Regions from separate parts of the Geobacillus sp. WSUCF1 genome, predicted to be linked through region 1. Evidence: riboswitches for the same ligand, from Rfam matches in the RefSeq annotation. Region 1 holds a riboswitch; each other region holds the start of a gene.
The links. A riboswitch is a leader RNA that binds a small molecule or an ion and turns the genes downstream of it on or off. The one in region 1 is predicted to bind S-adenosylmethionine.
Positions count from the first base shown of each region.

Region 2: linked by a shared signal. The riboswitch ahead of metK (methionine adenosyltransferase) and the one ahead of mtnK (S-methyl-5-thioribose kinase) in region 1 are both predicted to bind S-adenosylmethionine.
Region 3: linked by a shared signal. The riboswitch ahead of I656_RS03710 (hypothetical protein) and the one ahead of mtnK (S-methyl-5-thioribose kinase) in region 1 are both predicted to bind S-adenosylmethionine.
Region 4: linked by a shared signal. The riboswitch ahead of I656_RS11340 (methionine biosynthesis PLP-dependent protein) and the one ahead of mtnK (S-methyl-5-thioribose kinase) in region 1 are both predicted to bind S-adenosylmethionine.

Region 1 is NZ_ATCO01000126.1:6,370-13,562, reverse strand. It holds gene I656_RS04395 (pyridoxal phosphate-dependent aminotransferase) at 1-512, opposite strand, end outside; partial or broken gene I656_RS0116220 (carbon-nitrogen family hydrolase) at 610-1,423, shown strand; SAM riboswitch class I at 1,518-1,686, shown strand; partial or broken gene mtnK (S-methyl-5-thioribose kinase) at 1,825-3,013, shown strand; gene mtnA (S-methyl-5-thioribose-1-phosphate isomerase) at 3,083-4,150, shown strand; gene I656_RS04405 (sugar ABC transporter substrate-binding protein) at 4,137-5,285, shown strand; gene I656_RS04410 (sugar ABC transporter ATP-binding protein) at 5,293-6,843, shown strand; gene I656_RS04415 (ABC transporter permease) at 6,785-7,193, shown strand, end outside.
Region 2 is NZ_ATCO01000137.1:5,998-13,190, reverse strand. It holds gene I656_RS03340 (tetraprenyl-beta-curcumene synthase family protein) at 1-979, opposite strand, end outside; partial or broken gene I656_RS18185 (gamma carbonic anhydrase family protein) at 1,318-1,833, shown strand; gene metK (methionine adenosyltransferase) at 1,890-3,101, opposite strand; SAM riboswitch class I at 3,231-3,345, opposite strand; gene pckA (phosphoenolpyruvate carboxykinase (ATP)) at 3,564-5,150, shown strand; gene I656_RS03355 (Rpn family recombination-promoting nuclease/putative transposase) at 5,826-6,776, opposite strand; gene I656_RS0116375 (DUF2584 domain-containing protein) at 7,056-7,193, opposite strand, start outside.
Region 3 is NZ_ATCO01000132.1:46,980-54,172, reverse strand. It holds gene I656_RS03685 (helix-turn-helix domain-containing protein) at 1-774, opposite strand, end outside; gene hutG (formimidoylglutamase) at 779-1,747, opposite strand; gene I656_RS03695 (PaaI family thioesterase) at 1,889-2,305, shown strand; gene I656_RS03700 (PaaI family thioesterase) at 2,661-3,143, opposite strand; gene I656_RS03705 (VOC family protein) at 3,324-3,707, opposite strand; gene I656_RS03710 (hypothetical protein) at 3,724-4,080, opposite strand; SAM riboswitch class I at 4,131-4,235, opposite strand; gene opp4A (oligopeptide ABC transporter substrate-binding protein) at 4,286-6,070, opposite strand; gene I656_RS03720 (ABC transporter permease) at 6,084-6,992, opposite strand; gene opp4B (oligopeptide ABC transporter permease) at 7,014-7,193, opposite strand, start outside.
Region 4 is NZ_ATCO01000037.1:8,256-15,448, reverse strand. It holds partial or broken gene I656_RS0114980 (HD-GYP domain-containing protein) at 1-16, shown strand, start outside; gene metC (cystathionine beta-lyase) at 55-1,233, opposite strand; gene I656_RS11340 (methionine biosynthesis PLP-dependent protein) at 1,237-2,340, opposite strand; SAM riboswitch class I at 2,540-2,650, opposite strand; gene I656_RS0114975 (esterase family protein) at 2,839-3,567, shown strand; partial or broken gene I656_RS0114970 (YjcG family protein) at 3,666-4,188, shown strand; gene I656_RS0114965 (GNAT family N-acetyltransferase) at 4,190-4,624, shown strand; gene I656_RS11345 (stage VI sporulation protein F) at 4,748-5,005, opposite strand; partial or broken gene I656_RS19860 (YjcZ family sporulation protein) at 5,132-5,215, opposite strand; gene I656_RS11350 (hypothetical protein) at 5,349-5,585, opposite strand; gene I656_RS11355 (thioredoxin family protein) at 5,714-6,034, shown strand; gene I656_RS18585 (hypothetical protein) at 6,175-6,345, opposite strand; gene I656_RS11360 (DUF421 domain-containing protein) at 6,366-7,193, opposite strand, start outside.

The DNA of each region.
Region 1 (7,193 bases):
TTCGCTCGGTCGGCCACTGCCGCCGGAATGGCTTCATAGTCCGGCAAAAAACCGTTTTCCGCAACAAGCGGCATCATTTCCATCCGCGCGCGGGCAAGCGCGATCCCCGACCAATAGTCCGGATAGCCCGGGTCCGGGGCCAGCACCACATCGCCCGGGTTGACGAGGCAAAGCGGCAGCTCGACAAGCCCGGCCTTGCCGCCGAACAAAATGGCGACTTCGCGGTCTGGATCGATGTTCACCCCGTATTCACGCGCGTAAAACGCGGCGATGGCTTCTTTCAAAAAGAAGTAGCCTTGAAACGGCGAATATTTATGGTATTTCGGATTAGCCGCCGCCCGCTGCATCGCCTCAACGATATGCTTTGGCGTCGGCTGATCCGGGTTGCCTTGCCCTAAATTGATCACGTCGCATCCGGCCTTGATTTTCTCCCCGACTTTTGCGACAAGCGAGGCGAAAAATTGCTTTGGCAGCTGCTCAAGCAACTCGGAAAAAGGAATTTCCATCGTCATCGCCCACACCTTCTTAAAAAATTCTTGAAATTCTAGTGCAACATCATATATCCTAAAAAGCAAAATGTAAAGCAAAATTTTTTCGAGGTGAAAACTCATGACGATCCGCATCGCCTGCCTCCAGCTTGATATTGCGTTTGGCGACCCGAACGAAAACGAACGGCGCGCGGAAAGCGCCATTGAATCGGCCGTCAAGGACGGCGCGAATATCATCGTGCTGCCGGAATTATGGACGACCGGCTACGATTTGACGCGCCTAGATGAGATTGCCGACGAAGGCGCCGAACGGGCCAAAGCGTTCGCCTCCCGCCTAGCGCAAGCACACAGCATCCATCTCGTCGCCGGCTCGGTCGCTAAAAAAAACAACAACCGGCGTGACGAACACGATGATCGTGGCCGACCGGAACGGTCAAATCGTCGGCGAATATAGCAAACTCCATCTGTTCCAATTGATGGATGAACATTTGTATTTGCAGCCGGGAAGCAGCTTAGGCTTGTTTTCGCTCGACGGGCTTTCATGCGCCGGGGTCATTTGCTATGACATCCGCTTTCCGGAGTGGATTCGCGCCCATGCTTTGGCTGGGGCGGAAGTGCTGTTTGTCGTCGCCGAATGGCCGCTTCCCCGCCTGCACCATTGGCGGACGCTCTTGATGGCGCGGGCGATTGAAAACCAATGCTACGTCGTCGCCTGCAACCGGGCTGGCCGCGACCCGAACAACGTCTTTGCCGGCCATTCGCTCGTCATCGACCCATGGGGCGAAGTGATCGCCGAGGCGGACGAGAAGCCGGGCATTCTCTCGGCCGACATCGATCCCGCGCTCGTTGCGGACGTCCGTGCGCGCATCCCGGTGTTTGCCGACCGCCGGCCGCACGACTATGAAACGGCAAAAAATTTTTTCAAAACGTATTGACAATCGATTGGCCGACCATGTATCATTCGAATCAAACAACCAAACGATTGAGAACATCGTGAAAATTCCCGAAACTGAATACAAGAAATCGGTACTCTTATCAAGAGTTGGCTGAGGGAATTGGCCCAATGAAGCCCAGCAACCGACCGTAATGCTATCGTGAGATAGGGCGCACGCCAAGGGCGGCGCCGGAAGCGTCATGCTTCCGCAGGGCACGGTGCTAAGTCCAACAGAAAGACCGATGTCTTTCTGAAAGATAAGAGGCGCGAAGAACGAATGAATCTTCAAGCCTCTTTCCGTATGCGAAAGAGGCTTTTTCATTTGTCGGAAACGCCGAGTTTTAGCGCGCGTCAGAACCGGCATTTGAAAACGAGCGAAATGAAAAAAGGGGGAACAAGGCAATGACCACTGTTCAAACATCGGTTTACGAACCGCTGACCGAACCGAAGGCGGTATCTCTCGCTGTCCGCCTCGGCTTATTCCGCGACGGGGCGCCTCTTTTGTGCCGCGAGATCGGCGACGGCAACTTGAACTTAGTGTTTCATATCGTCGACCAAGAAACAAAGCAAGGCGTAATCATCAAACAAGCGTTGCCGTACGCCAAAGTGGTCGGCGAAAGCTGGCCGCTTACGTTAAAGCGCGCCGTCATCGAAAGCAACGCGCTGCGCACGTTTGCGAGCTATGTGCCGCAATACGTGCCGAAAGTCTACTATTCTGACGAATCGCTCGCCATTACGGTGATGGAAGACTTATCCCGTTTGCAAATCGCCCGCAAAGTTGATCGAAGGAAAAACGTATCCGCTTTTGTCCCAGCATATCGGCGAGTTTGTCGCCAAGACGGCGTTTTATACGTCTGATTTCGGCATGAACCAGCAAGAGAAAAAGAAATTGGCGCAAAGCTTCGTCAATCCGGAACTGTGCAAAATCACGGAAGACCTCGTCTTCACCGACCCGTTTTTTGACCACGAAACGAACAACTTTGAAGACGAATTGCGCCCAGACGTTGAAGCGCTTTGGCGCGATGACCGCTTGCACCTAGAAGCAGCAAAGCTGAAGCGCAAGTTTTTAACCGAAGCCGATGTGCTCTTGCATGGCGATTTGCATACCGGCAGCATTTTCGTAAGCGCCGACGAAACGAAAGTGATCGACCCGGAATTCGCCTTTTACGGTCCGATCGGGTTTGACCTTGGCCAATTTTTCGCCAATTTGCTGTTAAATGCGTTGTCCCGCCCTGAATTAGAGCGCCAACCGCTCTTTGACCACATCGACCGGACATGGGACGTCTTTGCGTCCGTGTTCTCAACCCTTTGGCGCACCGAGAGCGTGGAAACGTACGCCGCGACGCCGGGCTTGCTCGAGGACGTGCTCCGGCACGCGTTCATCGATGCTGTCGGCTTTGCCGGCTGCGAAGTCATCCGCCGGACGATCGGCCTCGCCCATGTGGCGGACCTTGACGGCATCGAGCACAAAGATGAACGGCTTGTTGCCAAACGGCATGCGCTCCGCCTCGGCCGCCGCTTGATCATTGAGCGGGCTGAGCTGACAGGAACGGATGGCTTCCGCCGGCTGCTCGCCGAAACCAAGCAGTAATGCCATTCGATCCGGCCCGCCGGCGACGGGCCGGACAAACGAACAACGCCAAAAGAAAGGAAGACAGCAATGAGCACATTTGCCATCCCGCGCTCAGTCGAATGGCGCGAGACGCATGTGACGATTTTAAACCAACAAAAACTTCCAACAGTCACGGAATATATCGACTTGCACACCATTGAAGACGTATATGACGCGATCGCCACGCTGAAAGTGCGCGGCGCGCCGGCGATCGGCATCACTGCCGCCTATGGCTTGGCGCTCGCCGCTTCGAGCTATGACACCGAGTCGGTCGATGAATTCCGCCGTCGCTTGAAACGAGATCGTGACTACCTAGCCAGTGCCCGGCCGACTGCCGTCAACTTGTTTTGGGCGCTCGATCGGCTCGTCACCGCTGCGGCCGACGCCCTTTCCGTCAACGAGGCCAAAACGACGCTCGTCCACGAAGCGATTCGCATTCAAGTGGAAGATGAGGATGTGTGCCGCCGCATCGGCGAATACGCGTTGTCGCTCTTTCGTCCGGGCGATCGGGTGATGACGATCTGCAACGCCGGCTCGATCGCCACCGCCCGCTACGGAACGGCGCTCGCCCCGTTTTATTTGGCGAAAGAAAAAGGAATTGAACTATCCGTTTACGCTCTCGAGACGCGGCCGGTGTTGCAAGGGGCGCGCCTGACCGCTTGGGAACTGATACAAGCGGGCGTTGATGTGACGCTCATCACCGACAACATGGCAGCGCAAGCGATCAAGGCGAAAGGCATTGGCGCCATCATCGTCGGCGCCGACCGGATCGCGCAAAACGGCGATACGGCGAACAAAATCGGCACGTTCGGCCTGGCCTTGCTCGCGAAGTCGTTTGACATTCCGTTTTACGTCGCTGCGCCGTTGTCCACGATCGATTTGACGACGAAAACAGGTGCGGACATCCCGATCGAAGAGCGCCATCCGGATGAAGTGACCCACATCGCCGGCGTACGCATCGCCCCGGAAGGCGTCAACGTATACAATCCGGCGTTTGACGTAACGCCAAACGAACTCATTACCGCGATCATTACCGAAAAAGGCATCATTCGCGGCAATTACAACGCAACGCTGCCATCATTATTCACAAAGGAGGAGCAACATGAAACGATTTAAGGCCTTATCTTCCCTTTTTCTTCTTTTCTTTGCCGTGTTCTCCATCTTGACTGGCTGCACACACGAGCAAGATGCCGTGAGCTCCAAGCCAGCCAACGGAGCCAAGACCACGAACAACAAAACGGAAACGACATCCAGCCACTCGACGGCAACAAGCGACGAGCAAGCGGCCATTCCTGAAAAGTTGAAAAAGCCGGTGAAAATCGCCGCCATTATGCAACTGTCCATCGGCACGTTCTCATCGCAATACATCGCCGGCGTCAAAGAACAAGTGCAAAAATTCGGCGGCGAGGTGCAAATTTACAACGCCGACAACGATTTAACCAAAATGGCATCGTACGTTGAGACGGCCATTACGCAAAATGTTGACGCCATTTTGCTTGACCACGGCCGCGCCGATGCGCTCGAAGGCCCGGTGAAAAAAGCCGTCGCCAAAGGCATTCCAGTTGTGGCATTTGACAACGATTTGAACATTCCCGGCGTCACCGTCATCGACCAAGACGACTACAGCCTCGCCTGGAAAACATTAAAAACGCTCGCAGAAGACTTAAACGGGGAAGGCAACATCGTCACGATTTGGGTCGGCGGCTTTACCCCGATGGAACGCCGCCATATCATTTATGACGCGTTCAAAAAACGCTATCCGAACATTAAAGAAATTGCCAAGTTTGGCACGGCGAGCGCCAACACAGCTTTGGACACACAAACGCAAATGGAAGCGATTTTGAAAAAATACCCGAACAAAGGCGACATTGACGCTGTCTTCGCAACTTGGGACGAGTTCGCCAAAGGGGCGACGCGCGCCATCGAGCAAGCCGGGCGCACGGAAATTAAAGTGTATGGCATCGATTTGAGCGATGAAGACTTGCAAATGATCCAAAAACCAAACAGCCCATGGGTGGCGACAACGGCGACGGACCCAGCCGAAGTCGGCCGCGTCCAAGTGCGGTTCGCGTATCAAAAAATCGCCGGAGAAAAAACGCCGAACATTTACTCGCTTGAGCCGCATTTAGTGAAACGGTCCGATCTTCCGGACAAACAAGTGTCGATGAATGAGCTTTCGCAATACATTCCGGGCTGGGGGCAATCCAATGTCGCCATCTCGCCGTGGATGAAAACGTTGGAAGCCAGGTGAACAAAAAATGAACGGGTTGTCAATGCGGGGCATGGAAAAATCGTTTGGCGCCGTGCGCGTGCTTGACGGCGTGGACTTCGACGTTCGTCCTGGCGAAGTCCACGCCCTTTTGGGCATGAACGGCGCCGGCAAAAGCACGCTCATGAACATTTTGGCCGGCGCCATTCCTCCCGACGCCGGCACGATCACGATCGATGGCGTCAACTGCACCTTTTCGTCGCCGCTTGACGCGAAACGAGCCGGCATCGGCTTCGTCGTCCAAGAGGTCGACACGGCGCTTTTCCCAGGATTGCCCGTTTACGAAAACTTGGCGGCTGATGAGCTCGCTGATGTGAAGAAACAGCCGATCCGCTCGCTGCGCCGGGAAAAAGAACGGGCCGCTGCTCTGCTTCGCCGCGTCGGCCTTGCCATTTCGCCGGCAAAGCTCGTGCGCGACTGCTCGCTCCATGAAAAACAGCTGATCGTGCTCGCCAAAGTGTTGTCATCGAATGCGCGCTACATCATTTTGGACGAACCGACCGCCGCCTTGAGCGAAGCCGAAACGAAGCGGCTGTTTGCCATCATCACGGAACTGAAACAGCAAGGCGTCGGCTTTATTTACATCTCTCATAAACTGAAAGAAGTGCAGGAAATCGCCGACCGGCTGACGATTTTGCGCGACGGCCGCGTCGTCTACCATGGTTCCGCCCTCGGTTTGCCGCTTGAAGACATCGTCCTTCATATGACCGGAACAAGGCGAGCCGCCGCCATGAAACAAACGCGCGCGCATGGAAGCGACATCGCCTTTGCCGTCCGTGGGATCACGATCGAAAAAACCGGCACGACGGTCGATCTTTACGCCCATCGCGGCGAAATCGTCGGCATCGCCGGCTTGGTTGGCGCCGGCAAAACGGAGCTCGCTGAAAGCCTCATCGCCCACCGGAAGACGTCTGGCGAATGGCAACTTGACGGCCGGCGCTATACATTTTCATCGCCGCATGAAGCGATTGCCGCCGGCCTTTGTCTTATTCCGGAAGAACGGCGCAAACAAGGGCTGTTCTTGCCCGAGTCAGTGAAAACGAACTTGACCGTCCGCCTTCTTTCCCGCCTGTCGCGCTGGCAATGGATCAGCCGGGCGAAAGAAGCGGCTGAAGCCGACGGGCTCGTCCGCTCGCTAGGTGTTCATCCGCCGTCAAGCACCACCGTCGTTCGCCACTTGAGCGGCGGCAACCAGCAGAAAGTCGTCATCGGCAAATGGCTGAACACAAACGCGCGTGTTTTTCTATTCGACGAGCCCACGAAAGGAATCGATGTCCACGCCAAACAAGAGGTGTTTTCCATCATCCGTGCTCTCGCCGATGAAGGAAAAACAGTACTATATTTTTCGAGTGAATTTCACGAGCTTCTTGAGGTGTGCGACACCATCTACATCATGGCTGACGGCCGGCTACTCACCCGCCTGCCGGCCGCTGAACTGACGTATGAACAGCTTGTTTACTATTGCAGCGGAGGTGAGATCCATGAGCCAGCCAGCCGTTTCCGCGCCGCCGTCGAAAAAAGCGGCGCCGTTCATTCTTGAATTTTTGTATAAACATGGCACACTGCTTGCCATTTTGGCTGTAATCGCCTATTTTGGCCTGACACAAGACCGGTTTTTCACCTATGAAAACTTCAGCGACATTTTGCGTTCCATTTCCATCGTCACCTTGGTGGCCATTGGCATTACATTTTCGCTCATCGTCGACGGCTTCGATTTGTCGGTCGGTTCGACAGTGAGCTTGGCGACGATTGCCAGTGCGGCGGCGCTTGTCTTGCATCGCCAAGAAATTTTCGTCACCTTGCTCGTGCCGCTGTTGCTCGGCGTCGCCGTCGGGCTGCTTAATTCGTTGTTGATCGTCAAATTCAAACTGCCCGATTTGCTCGCAACAT
Region 2 (7,193 bases), on a different contig from region 1:
TTTTCACCTTGGCATCCGACAAATACAACCCAAGAAGCCCTCGGTGAATAAGGCGGTGAAACTCGCCGTGCGGAAGGGCGCCGACATGGCGGTCGGCCTCTTCGATGAAATGGCAAAGCCGCTCAAGCATCACCGTTTCATTCGGATAGTAAAAGCAAAAGTTTAAATCGCCGCCGTCCCGGTCTTCCTCCTGGTCGATCAAATAGTCGAGCAAAATGTGCAGTCCTTGAATGTACGGAAAATAACCGTCGCGCACTTGTCTCGCCATCTCCGGCGGCAGCGATTCGCCAAACGCATAGGCGACGAGGCAGAAAATGCCGAGCGTCGAACCGGAGCAGGCGGAAAACTCATACCATTCCATCGGCGGCAAGGCGTCTTTGTATTGCGCGAACCATTTCTCCAGCCGCGGCACCCGATCGCTCGCTTCGACATGTTTATGCACTTGCAAGTCGCAATAATATCCGGCCAATTCATGCAAAAATGGGGCGATCGTCTCATAATGGCGCACCGTCTCGAGCACCTCTTGGCACGTGCGGACGAGCGCCGGCAAATAGCCGCCGTCTTCCTGTTCGCGGCGATGGCGGTAATAGTTCGACGGCTCCGCGCCGATCGTCAAAGCGTCCGGCATCGAATCGTGCAAGGCGCGAAAGTCGAGCGGATCGAGCGAAGTGCTGCGGTCGCACAAATTATCCAAATAATCGCTGATCGTCTGGTAAGCCACGATAAAGCGGATGCAATCCTCCATGTTTTCTCCGGCCAAGAGCGCCAAAATGGAGCCGCCTTCGCAATGGAACGTTTTCGAAGCGATGCTCGCCAAGGCCTGGCGCCGCAATTCCGGGTCGGGAATGCGCTCGGCCTGGCGCCGCCAATAGGCAAGCTCGCGGTGGACAAGCGGAAGCACGTCACGATACACCATTTTCATCAAGGCGATGGGGTTTTTCGGAATGTTCAATCGGCTCACCTCAGGTGCAAACACCATGGTCTCGTCTCCTAGCATTTCCATCTTATCAGCAACCAAAATCGTTTCGCGTCTGAACAGCCTGCGATCTCGTCTTCCAGTATTGCCATCAATGCGGCCGGGGCAAACCATAAAAGGGTTGGCGATGGAATGAAAAAACCGCTCAACAACGGTTCTTCTCACGTTGAGAAGCTTTGTGAAATCGGATCTTCTTTCCCGATCCCAACCACTCATCGGGCGAAACGAAACGTTTTTCACCAATCCCGATCAGGCGCGCTCACTTTCGTTGGCGATTTGGACGCAGCGTTGTACAATACATGGTGAACGATCGATTTTGCAGCAGAAAGGAACGAACGCCCATGATTTACCCATACAAAGGCAAAACGCCGCAAATTGCCGCCTCCGCCTTTATCGCCGACTATGTGACGATCACCGGCGATGTCGTGATCGGCGAAGAGACGAGCATTTGGTTCAATACCGTCATTCGCGGCGATGTGGCGCCAACGGTGATTGGCAACCGGGTCAATATTCAAGATAACTCAATTTTGCATCAAAGTCCAAACAATCCGCTTATCATTGAAGACGGTGTAACAGTCGGCCATCAAGTCATTTTGCACAGCGCCATCGTTCGCAAAAACGCGCTCATCGGCATGGGCTCGATCATTTTGGACCGCGCGGAAATCGGGGAAGGCGCGTTTATCGGCGCCGGCAGTTTAGTGCCGCCGGGCAAAAAAATTCCGCCCAACACGCTCGCCCTCGGCCGGCCGGCGAAAGTCGTCCGCGAACTGACGGAAGACGACATCCGTGAAATGGAGCGCATACGCCGCGAATATGTCGAGAAAGGGCAGTATTACAAAGCGCTGCAGCAACAGCGGACATCGTGCGCCAACAAAAAAAGAGCTGCCGTGATCAGGCAGCTCTTTTTCTTTCATCACTTGTCCGCCAACGCCAGCGCTTGTTCTTTCAACAAGGCGGCTTTGTCGGTGCGCTCCCACGGCAGGTCGATGTCCGTACGCCCAAAATGGCCGTAAGCAGCCGTCTGTTTGTAAATCGGGCGGCGAAGGTCGAGCATTTTGATGATGCCCGCCGGGCGGAGATCGAAGTTGTTGCGCACGACCTCAATCAAAATGTCTTCCGACACTTTGCCGGTGCCGAACGTATCGATCGAAATCGAAACTGGGCGGGCGACGCCGATCGCGTAGGCAAGCTGCACTTCGCATTTGTCGGCCAGTCCTGCCGCGACGATGTTTTTCGCGACATAGCGGGCCGCATACGCCGCCGAGCGGTCGACTTTCGTCGGATCTTTGCCCGAGAACGCGCCGCCGCCGTGGCGGGCGTAGCCGCCGTACGTATCGACGATGATTTTGCGCCCCGTCAACCCAGCATCCCCTTGCGGACCGCCGATGACAAACCGTCCTGTCGGGTTGATGAAGTATTTCGTGTTCTCATCAAGCAGCTCTGCGGGCACGACCGGCTTGATGACCTGTTCTTTAATGTCGCGCTCGATTTGCTCTTGCGTAATTTCCGGATGGTGCTGCGCGGAAACGACGATCGTATCGACGCGCACCGGTTTGCCGTTTTCATCGTATTCGATCGTCACTTGCGTTTTCCCGTCCGGCCGCAAGTACGGCAAGACATCCGTTTTGCGCACTTCCGCCAATCGGCGCGCCAAGCGGTGCGCAAGCGAAATCGGCAACGGCATCAATTCTTCCGTCTCATTGCAGGCGAACCCAAACATCAATCCTTGGTCGCCGGCGCCAATCGCTTCAATTTCCTCGTCAGTCATCTGACCTTCGCGCGCCTCAAGCGCCCGGTTCACCCCCATCGCAATGTCCGGCGATTGTTCGTCAATCGACGTCAGCACCGCGCACGTATCGGCGTCAAATCCGTATTTGGCGCGCGTGTAGCCGATCTCCCGGACCGTATCGCGGACGATGCGCGGAATGTCCACGTATGTTGATGTCGTGATTTCCCCGCTCACGAGCACCAGCCCGGTCGTGACGCTCGTTTCGCAGGCGACGCGGGCGTTCGGATCTTTTTCCAAAATGGCATCCAAAATGGCGTCAGAAATTTGGTCGCAAATTTTATCCGGATGTCCTTCCGTCACAGACTCTGAAGTAAACAAGCGGCGTTTGGCTGACATTCGGTTTGTTTCCTCCTCTTGGCATAATGTGGCAACACGGAACTCATTTCCCTTTTTCCCTTCGCAATATAAAAAACCTTTCCTGTAACGGCTGAGGAAAGGTCATGGCAATCGTATTGCTTCCTTTCACTCTTATCGTTCAAGGACTGCGCCTTGCCACAGGTTAGCACCATTTCACACATGTACAGTTGTGACGGTTGCTGGGCTTCATCGGGCCTGTCCCTCCACCGGCTCGGGATAAGAGTATCCGTTCAATGACTTATCTTATCGCAATGGAATCGGCAAAGTCAACTATCAAAATTCATTTTTTATCATTTCCAGCCGAGAAAATTCTTTCCTCAAGGAAATCGACACATTGGGCAAAATAAAGTTTGAAAAACCCACACAATTAGTATGGACTATTAATAAAAATGTGTTATACTATTTTCAAGAGTGATTTCAAAAAGAAGGCAGGTTTTGAATATGGGGATCGCAAACATGACGAATAAGCTTGATGTATTGCTGCAAAAACCGTACGTGCATCATCAACTGTCCGTCGCCGAGCTCGTCGAGAAAGTCCTGCAGCGGAACGAAGGACGGCTGACGCACACCGGAGCCGTCGCGGTCACGACCGGCAAGTACACAGGGCGGTCGCCGAAAGACAAATACATCGTCGAAGAACCGTCAACGAAGCAAACGATCGACTGGGGAGCGGTCAACCAGCCGATGTCTCCGGAGACGTTTGATAAACTGTACGACAAAGTGCTCGACTATTTAATGAAGAAAGATGAACTGTTCGTGTTTAAAGGCTTTGCCGGCGCCGATCCGAAATACCGGCTGCCGATTCAAGTCGTCAACGAATTCGCCTGGCACAACTTGTTCGTCCATCAGCTGTTCATTCGGCCGAACGCCGAAGAGCTCGCCGTGCATGAGCCGCAATTCACCGTCATTTGCGCGCCGAACTTTAAAGCCGACCCGAAAGTCGACGGCACGCGCTCGGAAGCGTTCATCATCATCTCGTTTGAACGGCGCACCGTGTTGATCGGCGGCACCGAGTATGCCGGCGAAATGAAAAAATCGATTTTCTCGGTGATGAACTATTTGCTGCCGGAACAAGGCATCCTGCCGATGCACTGCTCGGCCAACGTCGGCCAGGAAGGCGACGTCGCCCTCTTTTTCGGCTTGTCGGGAACGGGAAAAACGACGCTCTCGACCGACCCGAACCGCCGCTTGATCGGCGATGATGAACACGGCTGGTCAAGCCGCGGTATTTTCAACATCGAAGGCGGCTGCTATGCGAAATGCATCAACCTATCGCGCGAGAAAGAGCCGCAAATTTTTGACGCCATCGGCTTCGGCGCGGTGCTCGAAAACGTCGTCCTCGATGACGCGACGCGGGTGCCGAATTACGACGACGGCACGCTGACGGAAAACACGCGCGCCGCCTACCCGCTTCAGGCGATCCAAAACATCATCGACCCGAGCGTCGCCGGCCATCCGTCCACGATCGTGTTTTTGACGGCTGATGCGTTCGGCGTCCTGCCGCCGATCAGCAAGCTGACGCGCGAACAAGCGATGTACCATTTCTTAAGCGGCTACACAAGCAAGCTCGCCGGCACCGAACGCGGCGTCACCGAACCGGAAGCAACGTTCTCAACGTGCTTTGGCGCACCGTTTTTGCCGCGCCCGGCCGTCGAGTACGCGGAAATGCTCGGGCAAAAAATCGCCGAACACAACGTCCGCGTCTTTTTGGTCAACACCGGTTGGACAGGGGGGTCGTACGGCGTCGGCAGCCGCATGAAGCTCGCCTACACCCGGGCGATGGTGCAAGCCGCCGTCGAAGGGGAGCTCGACAACGTCGAAACAGTCAAAGATCCGATTTTCGGCCTCGCCATCCCAACCCGCGTCCCCGGCGTGCCGGATGACGTCCTGCAGCCGCAAAACACATGGGCCGACAAACAAGCATACGAACAAAAAGCAAAAGAGCTGGCGCAAAAATTCCGCGCCAACTTCCAAAAATTCGCCCACATCGATCCGTCCATCGAAAAACTCGGCGGACCGCTCGTGTAACAAGAACACGGCCGGACAGGGTATTCCCTGTCCGGCTGTTTTTTATTTCTTTCCGTTGCTTTGGGCCTCCCATTTCGCCTCCTTCCCACGAAAATCGGGAGGATTTTTCATTCCGATGCCGAACAAATCCTTGACAAACAAGGGAAGTTGTGGTAATAAAAAATAGACTCTGCACAAGAATAAGGGGGAGGCTTCCATTGCTTCAGTATATCCATTCGCCTTTAGGAAATTGTTGAAAATCCATCCGCTTTCCTTCGCCCCCTTGCTTGGGGGCGCGACAAAGAGCGCGTTTTATCAAAAACTGAAGAGCTGGCTTTTGGTTCGTGTTTACGATTCCATCACCAATCGTTTCGATGATCAAAGAGAGGATTGAGGAGGAGAAATCACGGGAACTATTTTGTGAGCTCCCTCTGTAAATGATCACTTTATTTCAGAACAAAGCAAAGGAATCAGTCTTGCTTCATCATATGGCAGAGTGCAAACCGAAGGATTGTTTGCGCTCCTGCCTTTTCAACATTAGAATCAAAACGCCAATCGGGACGATGAACGTCACCGACAAATTCTGTCAATAGACTTTACCCTCGATGGCCGTAAGGTTCGAACGCATAAAATGATTGTCGTCGATCCCCCGGGGTTTTGGCACGATTGGGGGTCGACGACAATGCGAAGGCGGGTTTACTTCTTCAGCTGTTCAATCTTTTCCGCCGGCAACCCGGTCAGCTCGTGGATCGTGTCGACATCGTACCCTTTCGCCAACATTTTCTTCGCGATGTCGATTTTCCCTTCCTCGATCCCTTTTTGGCGTCCCTGTTCAATCCCTTGCTTCATCCCTTGCTTTATTCCTTGTTTCAACCCTTGTTCGATTCCTTGTTTGACTCCTTGTTGAATGCCTTTCTCGATTCCCCGCTGTTCGTATGAGATGATGAGCTCCATCACTTGTTTCGCTTCCTTCGTCTCCATTTGGCTCACCTCGTTTCGCAGTTGGATTTCCTCCGCTTCGGACAACCGCAAATACGTTTCAAAAAACCCAAACAACAGCCGCTGCTTCGCCTCATCGAGCTCGAGGCGGACTAGGATGCGCAAAAACTCCTTTTTCACTTCCACCTTCTCGCTTTCATTATACCCCATTTTGCTTAACAAGGCGGCGGCAACCGGATTGTCACGGCGGATGTACTCGCGCCACGGCAGTTTGCGCAGTTCCACCGTCAGAAAGCGGAAGTCAAGAACCGTCAAAAATGGAAATTGAATCATCAATGAGGAAGGTTCGTCGTGGCGTTCGTCGTAGCTGAAAATGGCGATCGGGAGGATGCGGCGGCGGTGTTTTTGAAACAAGCGGCTGAAGTAGAGGAACATTCGCTCGGGGAACGTCCGCTGCTTATAGCTTTGATGTTCGACGTGAACGATGACGAGCCCGTCCTCCCCTCTTACCTTTGTTTCGACCAACAAGTCGACGCGGTGCTTTTCCCCAGCTGTCACGTCGGTGAACAGCTCTTCGGAGAGAAAGGAAAGATGATGGACGTCGATGTGCTCGTACACGTCAGGAAAGAAAAGAAGCAAAAAGTCTTCGAAAAACGTCGACAGCAGCTCCTTGAACAACCGGTCGTGATCGATTCGCTTTTTCGCCACGTTTTCCCTCCTTGCGGCATCGAATTCATCGTATGATATTCGCTCTCCGCGGCCAAACTCCTTCTCCTCCCCCCTACTTTTTTATGGTATGATCAAACGTCGCACAGGAAGTCCTCAAGCAAAGGCTATTTTTATGCTTGTCTGAATCGGCCTGACGCCACAAGTTAACTATAGACGGAAAAAACTTGAGCCAAGAGCGCAAACCGTTCTTCCGTTTGCGCTCCTGTCCGATGAACCCGTTCAGCTCTCATTCAGCCGCTTCGTGGTGTGCAGCCTCGTTCAATTCGTCGAATACAGGCTGACGAGCTCATACGTCACCGTCGTCCGGCTGTCTTTCCACTCAAGCTTTCTCACGACCGCAACGCCGCTCGCTTCGCTTTGCACCGTCCGGCGCACTTCAAGCGGCACGTCAAGCGG
Region 3 (7,193 bases), on a different contig from region 1:
AGCGGGAGCGATCACTTGGCGATAGCCAATGAAAAACGTCGTCTCGAGCAACCGGCGCGCCGCTTGGTATTGCGCGCGCACCGTCCTCCGGCCATCAGGCGGCATCACGACAACCGCGAGCGGCTCATGATGCTCCTCTTCCCAATCGCGCAGCAGCTTCCACGCCTCTTCTTTCCCGTCGCCCGGCAAATCGGGAAGCAGGCAAACCGCCATATGGGTGAGCGGCAATACGCGCGCCCGTCCGCGAAACGGATAGCTCGTTAAAAAGCGGATCACTTCTCGAGACAAGGCAGGCTGTTCCGCCTGCACAAGCCATACATGGGTGGAAGCTGCGGCGGGGTCATCGTAAAATAATGCGCGGTAGTCGTCATGGCCGTCAAAACCCGCTGTCAGGCTCGAGCGGCTGTTGGAGGAAAGCGAAACCGCCGTCCTCAACGCTTGTTTCAGCTTGGCGGGCTCAAGCGGCTTCACAAGCAAATCGACGCATTGCCAGTCGATGGCTTGTTTCGCCCGCGCAAACGTCGCCTCGGCCGTTGCGGCAATCACGCGTTGGCAAAACAAGCGGACGTGGGATGTCGCCTTCGGCCATCGTTCATACGGAATCATATCCAGTTCGACGTACAATAGCTCCGGCGCCTCCCGCTCAAGAAACGCCATCATCTCCTCGACCGTAGCCGCCGTATATACTTGCTCAATCGGCAAGGAATACGCGGAAACGAGCCAGCGGATCGCTTCTCGTTCCTTGTCGTCCCGTTCGGCAATGACCAATTTCACGTTCTCACCGCCTTGGCTGCAAGCGTCGAAAATGAAGGAGCGCTTCCATGCAAAAGGCGGCGGCCAACGCCACCGTTTTTCCGCCTTCATCCCAGAGTGGATTGACTTCGCAAAGATCGACGCTGATCGTTTTCGGATGAGAAACGATTCGGCGGACGAGAGCGCGCACTAGCGACGGAGCGAGTCCAAACGGCGACGGCGCGCTCACCCCCGGCGCGGCAGCCGCGCTGATGGCGTCCATGCAAATGGTCAACATCACGGCATCGTGATGAGCGGCAAATTCCTCGATTTGTTCATAGGCGGCCTCGATCGGCCCTGCGGTCAGCTCGTCTTCAAGCATGTACCGGCAGCCGTACGTCTCGGCCGCCGCAAACAGCGCCGCCGTGTTGCCAAGCCGCTGAATGCCGAGGCAGAAGTAACGGACCCGTTCGTCTTGATCCAATATTTGCCGAAACATCGTCCCGGACGTCGGCCCGTCATCGTACGGGCGCAAGTCGAAATGGGCGTCAATGTTGAGGATGCCAAGGCGGGCTTCGGGCCCGAGCGCTTCGCGAACGCCCAAGTAATGGCCGTACGCCGTCTCATGGCCGCCGCCGATCACGATAGACGCCATCCCGTTTTTCAGCAGGCGGGCGACCGCCTTCCCAAGTTCAGTCTGGCTTTGTTCGAGCCGTTCATCGACGCAAACGACATCGCCTGCGTCATAGACAACGACCCCTTCCGGAAGATGCCAAGGCAGCCGGGCCAGCGCCGCTTTGACGGCGGCCGGCGCCTCTTTCGCCCCTTGGCGGCCTTGGTTGCGGCGCACTCCTTCGTCGCACGCAAACCCGATGAATGCCGCCGCTCGTTCCACCGTCTCCAATGGCCGCGACAAATCGAGCAAGCGAATGCGCTGATGAAGACGAAACGCCTGCTCATCGCTCACGCTGTCAATCCGTCCCGTCCAACGGCCGGCGTCTGGCGGTTGATACATGAGACCATCTCCTTTCCATCATCAGCTGCTTGTTTCTTTCGCCACAGCTTTGCCGTTCTCCTCCTCATGCACGCGAAAAGAGGAAATCGCCGCCGTTTGGCGAATAAAAAAACATGATTGACAACAGAAAGGGTGTTCCACATGAAGCCAATGACCAACTTGCACGCTGTCATCGCCGGTCAAAGCGCGCCGCCCCCATGCGACGAAACGCTCGGCGTCCGCCTGACGGAAGCCCGAGACGGCTATGCGAAAGGCGTATGGACGATCAGCGAATCGCTGCTCAACGGCAACGGGGTGATTATGGGCGGGTTCGTCGGGGCGGCGGCGGACATTCTCATGGCGTATGCGGTGACGACCTTGCTTCGCGATGACCAAATGCACGCCTCCATCAACTTGCAGACGACGTTTCACCGCCCAGCGGCGGCTGGAGAAGCCGAAATCGAGGCGCGGGTGGAAAAGTTCGGGAAAACCGTCGCCTATGTAACCGCCATCGTGCGGCAAAACGGCAAAGAGGTGGCGAGCGCCACGTCGTCGGTGCTGATCATGGACAAACCGTGAAGGTGATGGATCTCCAAAAGGCGTTTTTGCGCATGCTCGTTCTCCTTGGATTCGACGAGTCCAAACAGCAGCTGCTGTTGTTGTTTTGAAACGCATGGAAAGCGATGATCAGAGGAATCCGAGAAAACCGGTGAAAAACGATGATGTTCGCCAAATCGGTGGTTTTGTTGAAAAAGGAGAACCAATTTCACAAGGTTTCCCCACTTGAGAAGAGGCGTTGTCGAGTTGCCTTTTTCATGACATCATCAGTCCTCAATGGCGAAACGAGGTGAGGCGCAGCCGTTTTCGACCAGTTGCCAAGCGCCGGAGAAAGCGCTGTCAAAAACAGCCGCTCTCCGGCGCCTTTTGTTGCTTGTTACCCACGGACAAACGTTTTCGGCATTACGACGGCGACGACTTGCCCGCGGGCGCACAGTTCGCCGTTGGCGAACACTTCGGTGTCCACTTTCCATTTTTTCGGATGAATCTCCGTCACAGTGCCGACGGCGACAAGCGGCACTCCATGCGGCGTCGGCTTGACGAAATCGACGTGAAGCGACGCAGTGACAAAGCGCGGCGGCGTTTCCCCGCTCCCTGGTTCATGGCCGTTTTTCCGATGCAAGGCAAGCGCCGCTGAACCGGTGCCGTGGCAATCAATGAGCGAGGCGATCAGCCCGCCGTACACAAACCCTGGAATCGCCGTATGTTCCGGACGCGGCGTATACACCGTCACCGTTTTGTCGCCCCGCCACCCGGTGCGGAAATGGTGGCCTTGTTCATTCAGACGCCCGCAGCCGTAGCACCAGGCGAATTCATCAGGGTAGTCGTCTTGAATCGCGTGCACGATCATTTCTTCCACGTCATCCTCCCCCTCTCTTTTTCTAGTATACCATTGAATCGAGAAGACGACGACTCCTACATGGACGGTTGTTGTCTAGCGGCAGGCAAGGCCATACGAAGAAAAATGGAACGAAGCGCCAATCGCCAGACGGCAAATTCATAGGCGGCCCAAACAGCTGGCCGCCTAGCGTGACGCCATTTATCGAGCAGGCTCGTAAAACTCGATCCATTCGCCGTCGGGCCCGAGGAAGAACAAATATTTTGCCCCGTTCGGAAGTGTCGTTATTTCTTCCCACACAAGCGGCACACCGAGCGACTGAAGCCGTTCTTTCTCCTGCTCAATGCCTTCCACCGTAAACGCCACATGGTGCACTTTTCCTTCCGTCGGCAAATCCGGATTGTATCCTTCGATGAGCTCGACAATGATCGAGCCGCCAATCCCTAAAAACGCCAATTTCATCGTGCCGTTCGTATGAATCATTTCGTCGAGCAGCTCCAAGCCGACAACATTTTGATAAAACTCTTTCGATGCTTCGATGTCTTTCACTTGAATGCCGACATGTTCAAATTTTTTGACTGCCATTCGTCCCTCTTCCTTTCTATGACTCAGTTAACCATACTGCTTGTAAATACGGCGTCATCTGCATCGGGAAAATCCCTTTTTTCCCAAGCTCTGTCCATATGTAGCGGTCAAGGGCGTACGGTCCGTCCGCCTTCCATTCGTCCGCCTCACTGTTGGTCAACAACAACGAAAAGGCTGTTCCTTGCGCTTCCCCATACAAATGAACGTATCCGTCCCCACGGTCGACATGCACCGCCGCCTTAGGGTCAAACCGGATGAGCTCCGCCTGCACACAGCGCATGACACAAACGGCGAACGCTGCGGCAGGGAGATGAGCGGCCATGCAAGCGCGGAGCGAAACCGCCTCCTCCACTGTTTCTCCTTCACCTCCCATCGACAAAAACCCCCTTCGCCTCGGAATGATGCGAAAGGGGCCATGAGCCGTTCTTATCATCCAAAGCGAAACCGCTTTGCGGGTGTTAGCACCTTGCCTGCGGCAGGTTGCTGTGGGGTCATCAAGCCCGTTCTCTCGCCCACTCTTGATAAGACGTATGCAATTTATCTTCTATCTTATCATACATCATCAAAGGCAACAATCGTCATTGTTCGACTTCCGGTTGCTCGGACGTGACGCCGACATCTTTCCACGTCAGTTTCGAGCCCGGATCGACCGTGAAGTTGGCGACGCGGTTGTTGACGGCATAAATGGCCGAACGATACAACGTCGGAATGACCGGAACTTCTTCGTTCATCAGCTGTTGCCATTCACTGTAAATTTTCCGACGATATTCTTTGTCAAACGCCTGTTCGGAATGGCCTTTTTCCAACAGTTCATCGTTTTTCTCATTCACCCAGCGCGAGTAGTTGAACATGACGTTGCGGCCGTACAATCCGTACGGGTCGACGTCCGTTCCAGTTCCCCAAGCGGCGGCGTAGACATCCACTTTCGGATCGTCTTTTTCGACCATATCGTAGAAGGAGTTGAACTCCGCCAAGCGTCCGTCTACAAGCTGAACATCGAGGCCCACATCTTTCCAGCATTGCATATAAAATTTGGCCAGCGGTTCAGCGATGTCCCCACCGCTCATCGCCAAGAAGTTGACCTTGAATTTTTTGCCGTTTGGATCTTCGCGGAGGCCATCGCCATCCACATCTTTATATCCCGCTTCATCCAGCAATTGTTTCGCTTTTTCCGGATTGTACGTATACCCTTTGATGGAACTGTCATGATAGCCCGGGAACGACGGCGGAATGAGCGTGTTCGCCGGGAAGCGCAAACCATGATACAGGCGGTCGGCCACCTCTTGGTTGTTGATGGCGTACGCCATGGCTTGGCGCAGTTTTTTGTTTTGGAATTTCGGATTGTCCATTACGTTTTCCTGCTTTTTCGCATCCCAATGGCCGAGTTTAAAGCCGATATAGTTGTACGCCAAATCCACTCTACCGATAAACTGAATGTTTTTCGTCCCTTTCGCGTTCAAATATTGGTCAGTCGGGAACTCAGCGACGTCAATTTCGCCTTTTTTCAGCGCTTGCAGGACGACTTGCGGGCTGACGACTTTCAAAATGACGCCTTCCAAGTTCGGTTTGCCAGCCCAGTAGTCATCATTGCGAACAAACTCTACCGACTCGCCCGGAACGATTTTCTTCACTTTAAACGGACCGAACCCGATCGGGTTTTTCCGGATTTTATCCGATTTCGCCAAGTCTTTGATCGGAATGTCTTTCAAGTAATGCTTCGGCAGCGGATACGCCCAAATGCCGGTCAACACCGACGGATTGGCCTGTTTCCATGTGATCGTCAACGTCTTTTTGTCGATGACTTTAATGCCGGAAATTTTATCCGCTTTGCCGCTGTGATATTCTTCCATCCCGACGATCCCTTGGATGAGCGCATCGCCATAGCGGACGCCGGTGTAATCTTTATGGCCGATGACCAAATACGCATACTCCAAGTCTTCAGCGGTCACCGGCTGGCCGTCATGCCAATTCACATTGTCTTTAATATGGATTGTCATCGTCTTTTTATCATCCGACAACTCATACGTGGCAGCCCCATCATTTGTAATTTCATAGTCACCGTTCGTCCGGAAAAGCGACTCGTCAAAAAATTGCAAAATCTCTGCGTCGGGCGCTCCGGTGTAGAATGCATAGCTGAGCGTCCCTTCAAACGGCGTATCGGACACAAGGCCGTATTTCAACACGCCGCCGTCGATGATTTTCCCGTCGTTTTTCACCGTCATCGGGAATTTGCTGATGTCTTCCTTCTGAGCCGCCGGTTTTTCGTTATTGTTGCCCTTTCCGCTCGTTGTGTCGGATTTGCCCGTGCACCCGGCGAGCACGAGCAAGAGCGCGGCGAGAGCCGCCAGCCATTTTCTCTTCACATTTTCTTCCCCCTTATCCTAGTCGTTGTCTTGCATCAGCCGCACGTTTCAGCGCTTGGCCGATGAAATTTATGCACAGCATCATCACTAAAATAAGCAATGACGCAGGCAACCAAACCCACCATTTGTTTTGCAAAACATCCGGGTTGGTCGCATAGCTGACCAACGTCCCTAAGCTCGGCGTGCTCTCCGGCAGCCCGAAGCCAAGATACGTGAGCCCGGACTCGATGCCGATGTTGCCCGCCAAATTTAACGTCAAATTGACGATAATGATCGAGCTGAGGTTGGGCAAAATTTGAAAAATAATGATTTTCCAATCTGGCGTGCCGAGCGTTTTTGACGCGCTGACATAATCCAGCTCGCGCTCGGCCAGCGTTTTGGCGCGGATCAGCCGGGCTTTGCCCGTCCACAAAAACGCGCTCATGATCAAAATGAACGTCAATACATTATATTTAGGCACAATGGCGACAAAAACAATAACGAGCATCAAAAACGGCAGAACGAGAATGAAATCGATGATGCGCATAATGACATTGTCAATCCAGCCGCCGAAATAGCCGGCCACCAATCCGACAATGAGGCCGATCGCCCCAGTGATGAGCGTAATGGCCAGTCCGATCGTAAACGAATTGCGGGCGCCGATGATGAGCTGGCCAAACACGTCGCGCCCTCCGTAGTCTGTGCCAAGCCAGTGTTCCGCTGACGGCGGAGAATAGATGGAAAGAAAATCCACTTTCACGATTTCCTCTTGATCCAAAAAGAGCGACACGCCATAGACGATCGACAAAAGGATTCCTAAAATGATGAGCGAACCAAGCGCGAGCCGATCCCGAACCACCTCCCGCCACATGATCGAAAAGGCGGAAGGGCTTTTCTCGATGTTCGCTCCGGCCGGCGTTGGGCCGCTGATTTCCGCTTTCATGTCAGCTGCCTTCCTCCTTCCCTACTCAATCCGGATGCGCGGGTCGACCGCACTCAAAATGATGTCCGACAACAGAGTGCCCACCAGCGTCGCCAGACCGGAAATCATGACGAGCGCCGTCACGACGCTGTAATCCCGCTGCATAATCGACTGCAAAAACAGCTGGCCAAGCCCCGGATAGCTGTAGATCGACTCCAAAAA
Region 4 (7,193 bases), on a different contig from region 1:
CTCAGCGGCATCTTGACCCGCCCGCCAAGCTGTGAAGGCTTGGCGGGCTGATGGCTATGGCGTTGAAACTGACGGCCGCTCCTGAACAAACGACAACGCCTGCTCAAAATCGGCGATCAAATCGTTGACATCCTCAATCCCGACGCTCAGCCGCAACAAGCCGTCGGTAATGCCGCGGCGGAGTCGCTCGTCTTTCGGCATGGCCGCATGCGACATTTTCGCCGGGTGCGATAAAATCGACTCGACCGCGCCAAGGCTGACGGCGAACACGGGCAAGCGGACGTTTCGGACGAACGTCCGGGCCGCTTCTTCATCGGCCAAGCGGAACGACAGCACGGCGCCAAACCCGTCCGCTTGATGGCGCTGGATGTCATGGCCTGGGTGGTGCGAAAGCCCCGGATAATACACTTCTTCGACCTTTGGGTGACAAGCCAAATATTGGGCGATGGCGGCCGCTGATTCAGATGACTGCTTCAGCCGGACGTGGAGCGTTTTTAATCCGCGCAGCACAAGCCACGCATCTTGGACGCCAAGGACAGCGCCAAATGCGTTTTGCAGTTTGTACAGCTCTTTTCCCAACTCTTCATCTTTCACCACGGCCAATCCGGCGACGACGTCGCTATGGCCGGCTAAAAATTTCGTGGCGCTGTGAAGGACAATATCGACGCCAAGGTCAAGCGGCCGCTGCAGCGCCGGCGTCATGAACGTATTATCCAAGAACGTCAAACAGCCGTGCGCTTTCGCCAGTTTGACGACGCCTTGAATATCGGTCACTTTTAACAATGGGTTGGACGGCGTTTCCATATAAATGACTTTCGTGTTCGGTCGGATGTTTTCGGCCACTGCGTTTAAATCGGTCATATCGACAAACGTATGCTCGATGCCAAAGCGGGTCAACACTTCCGTGATCATCCGGTACGTGCCGCCGTAGACGTCTTCAGTCACGAGGACGTGGTCGCCTCGGGACAAGAGCAAAAACGCCGTCGAAATGGCCGCCATGCCAGAAGCGAAGGCGAATCCGCGCACGCCGCCTTCTAACGCCGCGATCGTTTCCTCGAGCGCCTCGCGCGTCGGGTTGCCGGAGCGGCTGTAGTCGTATTTGCCGAATGAATCGAAATCGAACTGATGGAACGTGGAGGCATGCTGGATCGGCACGCTCACCGCTCCCGTGTGGCGATCGACTTTCCATTCATTATGGAGCAGTTTCGTTGAAAACGACCATTCCCGTTCCATCGCTTACACCTCTTTCATGTGTTTGAACGCCTGCGCCAAGTCGGCGATCAAATCGTCAGCGTGCTCAATGCCGACCGAGAAACGGAGCAGCCGGTTGCAAATACCGTTTTGGATGCGGATTTCCTCAGGAATGTCCGCATGCGTCTGCGTCGCTGGGTACGTAATAAAGCTTTCGACTCCGCCCAGGCTTTCCGCGAACGTAATGAGGCGCAAGCTTTTTAAAAACCCGTTCACCCACTTTTCATCGGCAATCCGGAACGACAGCATCCCGCCTCTTCCCGGATACAACACATCGGTGACATCTTCATGTTCGCGCAAAAAGGCGCTGATGCGCTTGGCGTTTTCTTCATGCTGGCGCATCCTTAGCGCCAGCGTTTTCATCCCGCGAATCAACAGCCACGAATCAAACGGCGACAAAACCGCGCCGATGGCGTTCTGATACTCGGCCAGGCGTTGACAGAGCTCCTCGCCCTTGGCGACGACAAGGCCAGCCAGCACATCGTTATGGCCGCCTAAATATTTCGTGGCGCTGTGGATGACAATATCGGCGCCTTGTTCGATCGGGCGTTGAAGCACCGGTGTATAAAACGTGTTGTCAACGATCAACAAAAGCCCATGCCGTTTGGCAAGCGCGGAGACAGCGGCAATATCCGTCTCCTGCATCAATGGGTTCGTCGGCGTTTCCAAGAAAATGGCTTTCGTTTTTTCCGTTATCGTTTCTTCCACTGCATCGAGGTCAGCAAAGTCAACGTAATGAAACCCAAGACCGTACTTGCGCCAGCCGCGCTCAAACAGGCGGTACGTGCCGCCGTAAAGGTCGGCCGATACGAGAAACTCGTCTCCGCTCTCAAACAAGGCGAGCACCGTCTGAATGGCGGCCATGCCGGAGCTGAACGCATAGCCTTGGTCGCCGCCTTCCAGTCTCGCGATCGCTTCTTCGACGATTTTGCGCGTGGGGTTGCCGGTGCGGATGTAGTCAAACCCAGTCGACTCTCCGATGCCGGCATGGCGGTAGGCGGTGGAAAAATAAACCGGCGGGTTGACCGTCCCCGTCACCGTTTCGCTCCGGTTGCCAATTTGCGCTAACAACGTCTCCAGTTTCTCCATCTCATCTCTCTCCTTCTGCTGAAAATTCCATCATGGATCAACGGCCGACCATTTGACGCCCAACGAAGCGCCGCTGTCTGTCGGGCAGCGGCCGAGGGCCTTGATCCTCGACGCCCCTCGGTTGAGGGAGCGGCCGCTTGAGTAAATAAAAAAAGTCTTCTAAGAAGAAGACTTTTCCATACACATGGGGTCATGCTTCTTCTTATCTGCCGAATTGAATGCTCAATTCGCTGGATTTAGCACCTGGCCGCCGGGCGGCTGGTTGCTGAAGCTTCATTGGGCCAGTTCCCTCCGCTTCTCTTGATAAGAATGAGACGCGTATTCAATTTTTCTAATTTTAATAAAAAATGTAGCGCATTCCCCCCGTTTTTGCAAGCCATTTTTTTTGTGAATGGCACGATTCGGCAAATTCGCAAAAAATTCGAGCCCTTCGTTAACATCTTTTGGCGCAAATATGTTACAATAACAGATGAACTTACGCTTTCATGGAGGATGGTCATGGCGACAGCAACAGGAACGATGCGCGACTGCAAGTTGTACAGCGGAGAGCTGCAAGAAGAAATCGAACTGCTCGTCTACTTGCCAAGCAATTTTTCGCCGCTTTACAAATATTCTTTATTAATCGCGCAAGATGGCAAAGATTATTTTATGTATGGAAAAATGAAAACCGTCATCGAAACGCTGATGGCAGAAGGAACAATCGACCGGACGATCGTCGTCGGCATCCCGTATCGGAACGTCAACGACCGCTACGAGAAATACCACCCGGAAGGCCGAAAGCACGAAGCATACCTTCGTTTTTTAGCCCATGAACTCGTCCCGTTTTTGGACCGCGAACTGCCGACATACCAAATGGGCAAAGGCCGGGCGCTGATCGGCGATTCGCTCGGCGGAACGGTGTCGCTTCTAGCCGGGTTGTTGTATCCGCATACATTTGGGAAAATCGCCATGCAGTCCCCCTATATCGATGACTCGGTATTGGCGCGCATCCGCTCATTCCGCGATCCATCGCTCCTTTCGCTTTACCATTCTGTTGGCACAGAGGAAACAGCGGTGAAAACGACGGATGGCCATGTGCGCGATTTTATCACCCCGAATCGAATGGCGCGGGACTTGTTTATGGAAAAACGGTTTGCTTATACGTACCATGAGTTCGAAGGCGGCCATGCGTGGACGTATTGGCAGCCGGATGTCCCCCGAGCCGTAGCCGCTGTTTTATCATTATAGGACAAAACGGAGCAACTTCAAAGATGTCGAAGCCGCCGCATCCATTCCGTGCGTTTCCTGTGCGTGGAAAAAGAACTGGTTCAAGGAGGGAAAACAAAATGAAGTACGGCATTGTGATCTTTCCGCCAAAACGGATTCAGGACTTCGCCAACTCGTACCGGAAACGGTACGACAGCCATTACGCCCTCATCCCGCCGCATATTACGCTGAAATACCCATTTGAAGCGGATGAGGAGCAAATAAAAAAAAATGGCGAAAGAGTTGCGCCGCATTGCGGCGGAAACACCTCCCATTCCGATCAAAGTGACGAAATTCAGCTCGTTTTATCCGACAAGCAACATCATTTATTTGAAGGTGGAGCCAAACGACGTGCTCGAGCGCCTTCATGAACAACTGCACAGCGGCTTGTTCGCCGGAAAGCCGGAGTTTGTGTTCGTACCTCACATTACGATCGGCCGCGATTTGCCGGGCGCAGAATATGCGGACGTCTACAGCCAGCTGAAGCTGCAAGATGTGCACTTCGAGGAGACCGTCGACCGCTTCCATCTTCTCTATCAGCTGGAAAACGGCTCGTGGACCGTCTATGAAACGTTTATCGTCGGAGGAAAGGAAACGGTCTGAGATGAACATTGCGATTGGCACAACGCAAGATCGCGCTTTGTACGAAGACGCCTTGCGCGTCCGCCGGCTCGTATTCATTGAGGAGCAAAACGTGCCGGAAGACGAGGAAATCGACGCATTCGAGGACGACTCGTTCCACCTCGTCCTGTATGATGGCCAAACACCGGTCGGTGCTGGGCGACTCCGTTTCATTGACGAAGGCGTCGGCAAAATCGAGCGCATTTGCGTCCTGCCGTCCTACCGCGGCCGCGGCGCCGGACGGATGGTGATGGAAGCGATCGAACAGCTGGCGAAAACAAAAGGGGCGAAAACGGCGAAACTGAACGCCCAGACGCACGCGGAACCGTTTTACAAAAAGCTCGGCTACACGACCGTCTCCGGTGTCTTTATGGACGCTGGCATCCCACATGTCACGATGGTGAAATCGCTCGAATAACCAGCTGATTGAGCGTCCTGCGCCTACATGGCATCAAGTGCTGGGGGATCTGTAGAAACCTTTTCTTTTGCTTAGGCAGAGAGGGCAAAAAAGGGAGCTGTGCGCACGCAAGCTCCCTTTCGCTTATTTTTTGTTGTTCAGCATATTGGCAATCGTATTGAAATCAATTTGCTTGCCGTTATGGACGATCGCCTTGACGATTTGGTCTTCGAGCTCCTTTGGCACTTTTCGATTAGCGATTTGCGCCACCCGCTTCACCACTTGGCGCACCGTTTTTTCGTCGCTGAAATTGGCGTTTTGCAGCGAGTTGGCGAGCTCAAAAACGTCTTTCATATTGACACCTGTTTTCTTTTCGATGTTTTTAAAAAATTGCTGATCCATCGTTCCGCCTCCTTCTCCCTGCTATATCGTATGATGCTCCCGCCTCGGCGTGCATCAAATTAGGGAAAGAAAAATACGAGCCGCTCCGTGGCGCCGAAACGGCCCGTATCCCATTCGCTTTTTCCGTTAGGCGACAAATGCCGCGCCGACAATAATCAACAAAATGAACAACACGACAATCAGCACAAAGCCACCGCCATAGCCACCGCCATAGCCACCGCCATAGCCGTAGCCGTAGTACGGAAATCCATAGCCGCAGAAGCCCATCATGATGCACCTCCTTCTTTGTTTACTGTATCGTATTCATCCGCGCATCAAGACGTATGGGCGCAAGGGCATTTTGTCATCCAAATCGGCGGAACAGCTCGGCAAATTCCCGCTCCTTCTTCGCAAACCATTGCTCGATGTAGTCTAAGTTGCCTTGCACACTTTTTAAAAATCCATTGTTCAATTTTTCGATTTCTTGCAGCTGTTTGTTAAAGTCCTTTCCCCATTGTTCAAACAGGCGGATGAACGTTTCATGCCCTTCTTTGCGTGACGCCACCCAACCTTCGAGCGCCTTTTCCAGTTCTTTGCTCACACTTTCCCCCCCTTTCTTACTGTTGTATGCAAAAACGACTGCCCGAGGTGAAGGCGTCCCCGTTCTTTTTTTGCCTTGCCATATGGTAAAGTAAAGATGAACGGCAACATGAAAGGGAGGGAACGAATGTGAGACAGATTGAAACAGCTGAGCAATTCGAGGCGGCCATTTCCGGCGATAAGCCAGCGATTATGAAGTTTTACACAACTTGGTGTCCGGACTGCGTGCGCCTCAATATGTTCATCGATGACATCGTTCGCGACTATGGACAATATGATTGGTTTGAAATCGACCGTGACCAGTTTCCGGAACTTGGCGAGAAATACCAGGTGCTTGGCATCCCGAGCCTGCTGGTCTTCCGCAACGGAAAAAAAATAGCTCATCTGCACAGCGCTGACGCCAAAACGCCGGAAGAGGTGCGCGCCTTTTTGCAGTCTCTGCCGGAGTAAGGCGGGGCGGCGCCCTTGCGTCGCCAGAGAAGAAGGGCAACAAAAAGAGGCTGTCCGAGAAGGAAGTTTTCCTTCCCGGACAGCCAATGCGAATGAACAGACAGCTCCTTATGGATCGCCGATTGTGGAAACGGAAGCCGTCAATATTCGATTTCGTCGTAGTCTTTCGGCTGGCGCGTCAGCTGCGGGCTGTCAAACATCAATTCAATCAAAATTTCCTCATCGGTCGTCCGCGTCCGCTCGGAGCGGTCGTTCGTTTTCAATTGGATTTGAATTTCCTCATCCGTCGTTTTTGTCCGTTTGTCTTCCATCGTCTTTTCCTCCTGTGTCATCAGTTTCGCAAGAGCGGTTCGACTTTTTGCACAAGCTCTGCCATTTCTGCGGCGTTTCGTTCATACAGCGCCTTCGCCTCTTCGGAATTCGTCTGCAACGCATACAGCTCCAGATCAGCCTGCACTTTTTTCATCGCGGCCAAGAGCAGCTTTTTCTCCTGCGGCTCGGCAATTTGGATCTTATCATCGTACAAATCGATCGTCAGCTGTCCGTATGAATCGACTTGGGCGAGAAACACATTTTCAATCGCCACTCCTTGTTTGTCAAGCTGTTCCTTCAGCCAGCCGCGGCCAAGCCCCATCGTAGCGAGTGGCTCATCCAAAATCATGCCGTCCATAATGACCGTTTGCGGCTCTTTTTCCCGCGGTGGGTTTGGGAACACATCTCCGACGGTGAGCGGCTGCTTTTCCCGCTTCAGCAACACGTTCAAGTCGCCGTTTGGCTCAAGCACCGCAAACTCGACGTCGGCGACGCGGAACACATCTTTTTTGCGCAGCTGTTCGAGCAGCTCGTCAACCGTATATTTCTCCCGTTTCAAGTTTTCCTCTAAAATTTTGCCGTTTTTAATAAAAACCGTGGAATTGCCCTCGACAAAATCGCGAAATTTCTTGTTGCGCAGCGAGAGACGAGCGACAGCCACTGGAAACAGCGACCAAATCAAAATGCTGGTGATGCCTTCTTGCAACGAAATTCCTAAATCGACCGACATCGTTCCAGCGATATCGCCGACGGTAATGCCGACGATGTATTCAAAAAACGACAATTTTGATAATTGCTTTTTGCCGAGAATGCGGGTGATCACAAACAACCCGATTAAAATGCAAAT